2 regions of the Collinsella sp. AM20-15AC genome follow, and region 1 is predicted to be linked to the other one. Evidence: predicted binding sites of a transcription regulator. Region 1 holds the regulator's gene; the other holds the start of a gene.
The links. The regulator NrdR, encoded in region 1, represses ribonucleotide reductase genes. The targets are predictions, from matches to a motif close to AAACACNATATATNGTGTTT.

Region 1 (3,415 bases):
TGGGGTGGCGGAACGGCATGGTCGCGAATTATGTTCCCCGCCTTCAACGAATATATTCGTAGCCGCAGGCCCATAGCCGTGGTTGCAACGCACATCACGGCAGCCAATGTTGCCGTGGGCGCCCGCGTAATTACGGGTATCGATTATCCGGTCATCTGCGTACCGACCGACTACGAAGTCGAGGGATGGTGGCCCCACAAGGACACCGATTTATTCTGTGTTGCCAACGAATTTATGGCCGAAACGCTGCGTCCGCGCAAGGTGCTCGAAACAAAAATTCGCATTACCGGCATTCCCATTCGCGCCGGATTCGACACGGATTACGATCGCGAGGAAGAGCTAGCTAAGTTCAACCTCCCCACCGACAAGACCGTCGTGCTGGTAATGGCCGGTGCCAGCTTGCCTCAACCGTACGTTCGCTTTCGCGCGGAGATGGACCGCACCCTCCCCTTCCTACGCAGCTTCGAAGACATGCACTTTGTCTTTTTGCCGGGCAAGGATAAGGAATACGCCGCCCGCCTCAAGACGCTCTTCGATGCCATGAAGCTCGAAAACGTCACGGTGCTGGACTATGTCGACGACATGGCGGCCCTCATGCACGGCTGCGACCTGGCAATTCTCAAATCGGGCGGACTCACCGTCACCGAGTGCCTATGCGCACATCTGCCGATGATCCTGCTGGGCAAGTCCTATGGCCAGGAAAAGGCCAACACCACCATGCTCACCGGCATGGGCGCCAGCATGCATGTCACCACCGCACGAGAGCTCATCGTGACGTTGCGTCATCTCCACGATCATCCTGAGTCGCTCAAGGCACTGCTCATCAACGGCGAAGTACTACGCCGCCCCCACGCAGCCGAAGACATAGCCATCGCAACCATGGAGCTCGTAGGCAAACCCCAAAAGCGCAAACGAGCCTTCTGCCGCTTCTACTGGGGCGAAAAACCTGCGCATATCAGGTAGCGTCTTAATGTCCGCTTACCTGTGGGAGGCCCCTATATATCATCCCGTGCTCAAACATTCTCGCTTCGCTGCGAAACTGCGCGCGGGACGATATATAGGGGCCTCCCACAGGTAAGCTGCGTTAACGTACCAGCGGCTATACCAGATTCCCCACCAGTAGAATCTGCAAAGGGGAACCAGAGAATATAAATACAGTAAGTCGATGCGACAAAGGAGGCGTCCCTTCATCGCATCGACTTACTAGAAAAGTAAATATTGTTTCAAGCGAGTAGCCGCCCGCCCGGGGCTTACCTATATCGTTCCACGCGCAGTTTCGCAGCGAGCGAAGCGACGCGAGAATGTTTGAGCATGGAATGATATAGGTAAGCCCCGGGCGGGAGGGATACGAGCGCCCTAGGCGATGCCGCTGGAGCCGAAGCCTCCTTTGCCTCGGTCGGTTTCGTCTAGTTCTTCTACTTCTATGAGATTGACCGTGGGGACTTCTTGGATGACGAGTTGGGCTATGCGGTCGCCTTTGTTGATTTGGATGTCGTTGGAGGGATCCAAGTTGATAAGGATAACCTTAAGCTCACCTCGATAGTGAGCATCAATGAGGCCCGGCGTGTTGACTATAGACAGGCCCTGCTTGATGGCCAAGCCGCTGCGGGGCTGGACGAAGCCGGCGTAGCCATCGGGCAGGGCGATGGCCAGCCCCGTAGAGACCAGACGGCGTTCGAAGGGCTTCAGGACGCAGTCCTCGTTGGAGCGTAAATCCAAGCCGGCATCGGTGGGATGGGCGTATTTGGGAAGCTCGACGGTGGGGTCGAGACGCTTTATGTTGACGGAAATGTTGGACATGGAATCACCTTAGCTTGTCGAGCTCTTGCAGAAACTCATCGACGTCTTTGAAATCACGGTAGACCGAGGCAAAACGGATGTACGCCACCTTGTCGATCTTAGCCAAGCGCTTGAGCACCATGTCACCCAACTCATGGGACGTGACGGCCGTCAGCGTGCGAGAGCGAAGCTCGACCTCGATGTCATCGATAATCTCATTGAGCTTCTTAGTGTCGATATCGCGCTTGATGGTGGCGCGCATCAAGCCGACAAGAAGCTTATTGCGATCGAACCGCTGCTTGGTTCCATCTGACTTAATGACCTCGATAGGGTCCTCGCATCGCTCAAACGTTGTAAAGCGGTAGTTACACGAGCAACATTCGCGACGGCGCTTAATGGTGTTATTTGACTCCTGCATACGGGAATCAACGACGCGGGTATGTGCCTTGCCGCATTTGGGACAGCGCATGGTACCTCCTCTTAAACGATAACAAGGGTACCATGCGCAGCGCGATAATGATTACGAACGAGCAGGAACCTTAAGATGCGCACCAGCGGCGAGCGAACCATGCTCCAGATGATTGACGTTACGGATCATGTCGGAAGTCTCTTGCGTGGAAAGGCCTTCGATTGGATATTCCTCGGCAAGCGACCAAAGAGAATCGCCAGTCTGAACGCGAATGGTCTCGTAAGTAATGTTGGAAACGGACTCGGCATACGCGGCATGACGAGCGCTAAAGACCGAAGTAGCGAGGACAAAGAAGAGCGTAAGCGCAACGGCGACGGCGACAATCGTCGGAACCTTCAGGGCAACGCGGGCTGGCGCGACTACAGCCTGCTGATTGCGCACAGGCTTTACGGTCAAAGGCTGAAAGCCGGAGCGGCCACCCTGAACAACCGTAAAAGTGGGTTCTGCAGGCGTCTCGAGCTTAAGGGCGAGGTTTCCCTGGACCATATTCGTTACGTTCATCATGTTCTCCTCTCGCGTGTTTTGCTGAGAACAGTTTTATCAAGCCGCGCGGACAAAAATGTCTAGCGCGAGAACGAATGTTCGGTTATTATTATCTTCGAACAGTTGTTCCTGTCAAGCAAAATTCGAACATTTGTTTGACATGGGTAGAGAGGATGCCCTGATGGCTCGCAAAATTACCAAGCGTCAGCAGCAAATTTACGACTTCATCAAGGAATATCAGCAGGAGAAGGGTTATCCGCCCAGCGTGCGCGAGATGGCTTCTGCCGTGGGCCTTTCCTCCCCCAGCACCGTGCACGCCCATCTCTCTGCCCTGGAGGCGCGCGGGCTACTCAAGCGCGATGCCACCAAACCGCGCGCCCTGGAACTCTTTAACGAGGACGGTTCCTCTGTCTCAATTTCTAAATCTGACGAGCCCACCGCACCTCGCGGAACGGTCTCGCTACCGCTCGTTGGTCGCGTCGCGGCTGGGATCCCCATTCTGGCCGAGCAGAATATCGAAGACACGTTTACTATCCCGACCGAAATCGCGACTGATCAGGGTTCCTTTATCCTTGAGGTGCATGGGAGCTCAATGATCAATGTCGGCATCTTCAATGGCGATTACATCATCGTCCGTGAACAAAAGAATGCCATGAACGGCGAAATTGTCGTGGCTATGATCGA
Region 2 (3,415 bases), on a different contig from region 1:
ACGCTGCAATCGAGGAGGGCTTGAAGGCAGCTATAGAATCCGATTCCGCCTCGACCTGGGTGCTCTCCAACCACGACGTGCCGCGCGTGGCGACGCGCTATGCCCTGCCGCAGATCAAGGCGACGCGCTACCACCAGATTGCGCTCGACTGGCTCTTACGCGACGGGTCGTCTTATGACGAGGAACGTGAACTCGGCGAGCGCCGCGCGCGGGCGGCCCTTTTGCTCGAGCTGGCGCTTCCGGGCTCGGCATACGTGTATCAGGGTGAGGAGCTCGGCCTTTTTGAGGTGGCTGACATTCCGTGGGCCGCACTCGAAGATCCTACTGCGACCAATACGCACGGACCGAAGCGCGAGAAGGGGCGCGACGGCTGCCGTGTGCCCCTGCCGTGGGTGGCGGCGGACGATCCCGCGCAGGGCGGATCGTTTGGGTTTTCACCGGCGGACGCCGATGCGGCGCCCCATCTGCCGCAGCCTGCATGGTTTTCCGATTACGCTGCCGATAGGGAAGAAGCGGACCCGACATCGATGCTTGCGCTCTATCGTGACGCCCTCTGGCTGCGGCGCAAGCTGCGCGGGTGCGCCAACGATCTTGCGTGGCTCGATCTTGACGGGCGCACCGGCCTTGCGGATGGTGCCGAGGGCGCTGAGGGCGGCGTCATCGCCTATCGCCGCGACAACGGCTGGGCGTGTGTGACGAACTTCGGTGCAGCGCCCGTGGAGCTGCCTGCGGGCAGGGTCCTGCTCGCCTCATCACCGCTTGCAGACGGTAAGCTCGCGCAGGACAGCTCTGCCTGGATCATGCTCGCTGAGTTGTAGGGGTCTCTTGCGGCGAGCTTGCGTTTGCCTGCGCCTTCCGCGGCGGCTGATGTCTTCGCGAGGTTCGCGAGGGCGTCGCAAAACTTTTCAAAAAAAGTTCTTGCATTTGGGTGGATCATCCCGTATATTAAATCCTCGCAGGCGGACATGGCTCAGTTGGTAGAGCACAACCTTGCCAAGGTTGGGGTCGCGGGTTCGAGCCCCGTTGTCCGCTCCATTTGGGCGTTTAGCTCAGGGGGAGAGCGCTTCCCTGACACGGAAGAGGTCAGAAGTTCAAATCTTCTAACGCCCACCAAATGTTCGCAGCTCAGAGGCATCGCCTCTGGGCTGTTTTGTTTTGGTCGCCAAATGGGTCGCCAAATACGTCACCAAATTTCGAGTTTTTGATCTTCCGGGATGCTTCTCAGTAGTCATCCGAGGAAACTCTCGTCTTCTCCGTTTGCATACACATATCTTTCAAGGATTCGTGCCGCGGTTGCATGAGGCTCGGCAAGGCACGACCGCAACATGTTGGTCAAGCATAATCTTTTGGATTCTTTTGGCGTGAGCGGCTTGGTTTTGGTAGGATTTGTCAGCGGCTTGACTAAGGGGGTTTTATAACTGCCATGCAGGTAGCCGTGTTGGTAACGTTTTACCGACTTGTCAAATACCCCTCATTTTTAATGCGTCTGCAAAATGACCAATTGCTTTGACCTGCTGAAACACTATATGTTGTGTTTGACCTAAAAAAAGAATACAGGATATAGATGCCTCTTTGTCGTATGATAGATGGCGGACAGAGAACGAAGACCTTAACTGCCTCTTTTGAACGTGTCCTTGAACCGCTTGATCGGCTCCTGGGAATGTCCGCATGGAGGCTTATGGTTTATCGAGAACACAGATTGCGCGACGGCGCCGCAAGACAGGGACAGGCCCTGCCGGGCATCGTTTGGCTCTGAAGCGCAATGAGACTACGACGCGAAAGAGGCAAGAGGATGAAGATCATCAAGCGCAGCGGCACCGAGGTTGTCTTTGACATCGATAAGATCGTCAATGCCATCCGCGCCGCCAACTTGGAGGTCGAGGAGAGCTCTCGTCTAACCGACCGCCAGGTGGTTTACGCGGCACAAAACGTCGCCGAGGCATGCGAGAACGCGGGCCACACCGTTTCGGTCGAGGAGATCCAGGATTTGGTCGAGGACGAGATCATGCGTCTCGACTGCTACGAGGTTGCTCGCCACTACATCATCTATCGCTATGTTCAGAGCCTGAAGCGCCAGAAGAACACGACCGACGACAAGATTTTGTCGCTGATCGAGTGCAATAACGAAGAGGTCAAGCAGGAGAACTCTAACAAGAACCCGACCGTCAATTCCGTCCAGCGTGACTATATGGCCGGCGAGATTTCCAAGGACCTGACTCAGCGTGTGCTGCTGCCCCAGGAGATCGTGGATGCCCACAATGAGGGCCTGATCCACTTCCACGATTCTGACTACTTTGCCCAGCACATGCATAACTGCGACCTGGTGAACCTGGAGGACATGCTCCAGAACGGCACCGTTATCTCGGGCACGCTGATCGAGAAGCCGCACAGCTTCTCGACTGCCTGCAACATCGCGACGCAGATTATCGCCCAGGTTGCTTCCTCCCAGTACGGCGGCCAGTCTATTTCGCTGACCCATCTCGCCCCCTTTGTTGAGGTGAGCCGTCAAAAGATTCGCGGCGAGGTTGCCCGCGAGCTCGAGGAGCTCGGTGTTTCGGCATCTGCCGAAAAGGTCCGTGAGGTCGTTGAGGACCGTCTGCGTGACGAGATCCGTCGCGGCGTCCAGACGATTCAGTATCAGGTCGTGACCCTTATGACCACAAACGGCCAGGCGCCGTTTGTGACGGTCTTTATGTATCTCAACGAGGCTCGCTCAGCGCAGGAGAAGCACGACCTTGCCATGATTGTGGAGGAGACGCTTCGTCAGCGCTATGAGGGCGTTAAGAACGAAGCCGGTGTGTGGATTACCCCGGCATTCCCCAAGCTTATCTATGTACTCGAGGACGATAACGTTCACGAGAACTCCCCGTACTTCTACCTGACCCAGCTGGCTGCCAAGTGCACCGCCAAGCGCATGGTGCCCGACTACATCTCCGAGAAGAAGATGCGCGAGCTCAAGCTGTCTAAGGGCGAGACCGCCGGCAACGGCGATTGCTACACCTGCATGGGTTGCCGTAGTTTCCTGACGCCCGACCGTTCGGGCAACGGCTTTAACAATGTCGCCAACGCGCTGAACTATGACCCGACCAAGCCTAAGTACTATGGTCGCTTCAACCAAGGTGTTGTGACCATCAACCTGCCCGATGTCGCGCTGAGCTCGCATCAGGACATGGACAAGTTCTGGAAGATCTTCGATGAGCGCCTTGAGCTGTGCCATCGTGCCCTGCTGTGCCGTCATGAGCGCCTGATGGGCACGCTTTCGGATGCCGCGCCGATTCTTTGGCAGTACGGCGCCCTGGCGCGTCTGAAGAAGGGCGAGACGATCGATAAGCTGCTCGTGGGCGGCTATTCCACCATCAGCCTGGGGTATGCCGGCCTGTATGAGTGCGTCAAGTACATGACGGGCCACAGCCAC

Region 2: the regulator NrdR is predicted to act here: its motif matches at 1,518-1,537, upstream of nrdD (anaerobic ribonucleoside-triphosphate reductase).

What each region holds. Positions count from the first base shown of each region.
Region 1 is NZ_QRJA01000015.1:9,340-12,754, forward strand. It holds gene DW233_RS06205 (glycosyltransferase) at 1-963, shown strand, start outside; gene dut (dUTP diphosphatase) at 1,357-1,800, opposite strand; gene nrdR (transcriptional regulator NrdR) at 1,805-2,248, opposite strand; gene DW233_RS06220 (LysM peptidoglycan-binding domain-containing protein) at 2,300-2,749, opposite strand; gene lexA (transcriptional repressor LexA) at 2,913-3,415, shown strand, end outside.
Region 2 is NZ_QRJA01000006.1:52,090-55,504, forward strand. It holds gene DW233_RS03165 (glycoside hydrolase family 13 protein) at 1-818, shown strand, start outside; tRNA gene DW233_RS03170 (tRNA-Gly) at 960-1,035, shown strand; tRNA gene DW233_RS03175 (tRNA-Val) at 1,039-1,113, shown strand; gene nrdD (anaerobic ribonucleoside-triphosphate reductase) at 1,793-3,415, shown strand, end outside.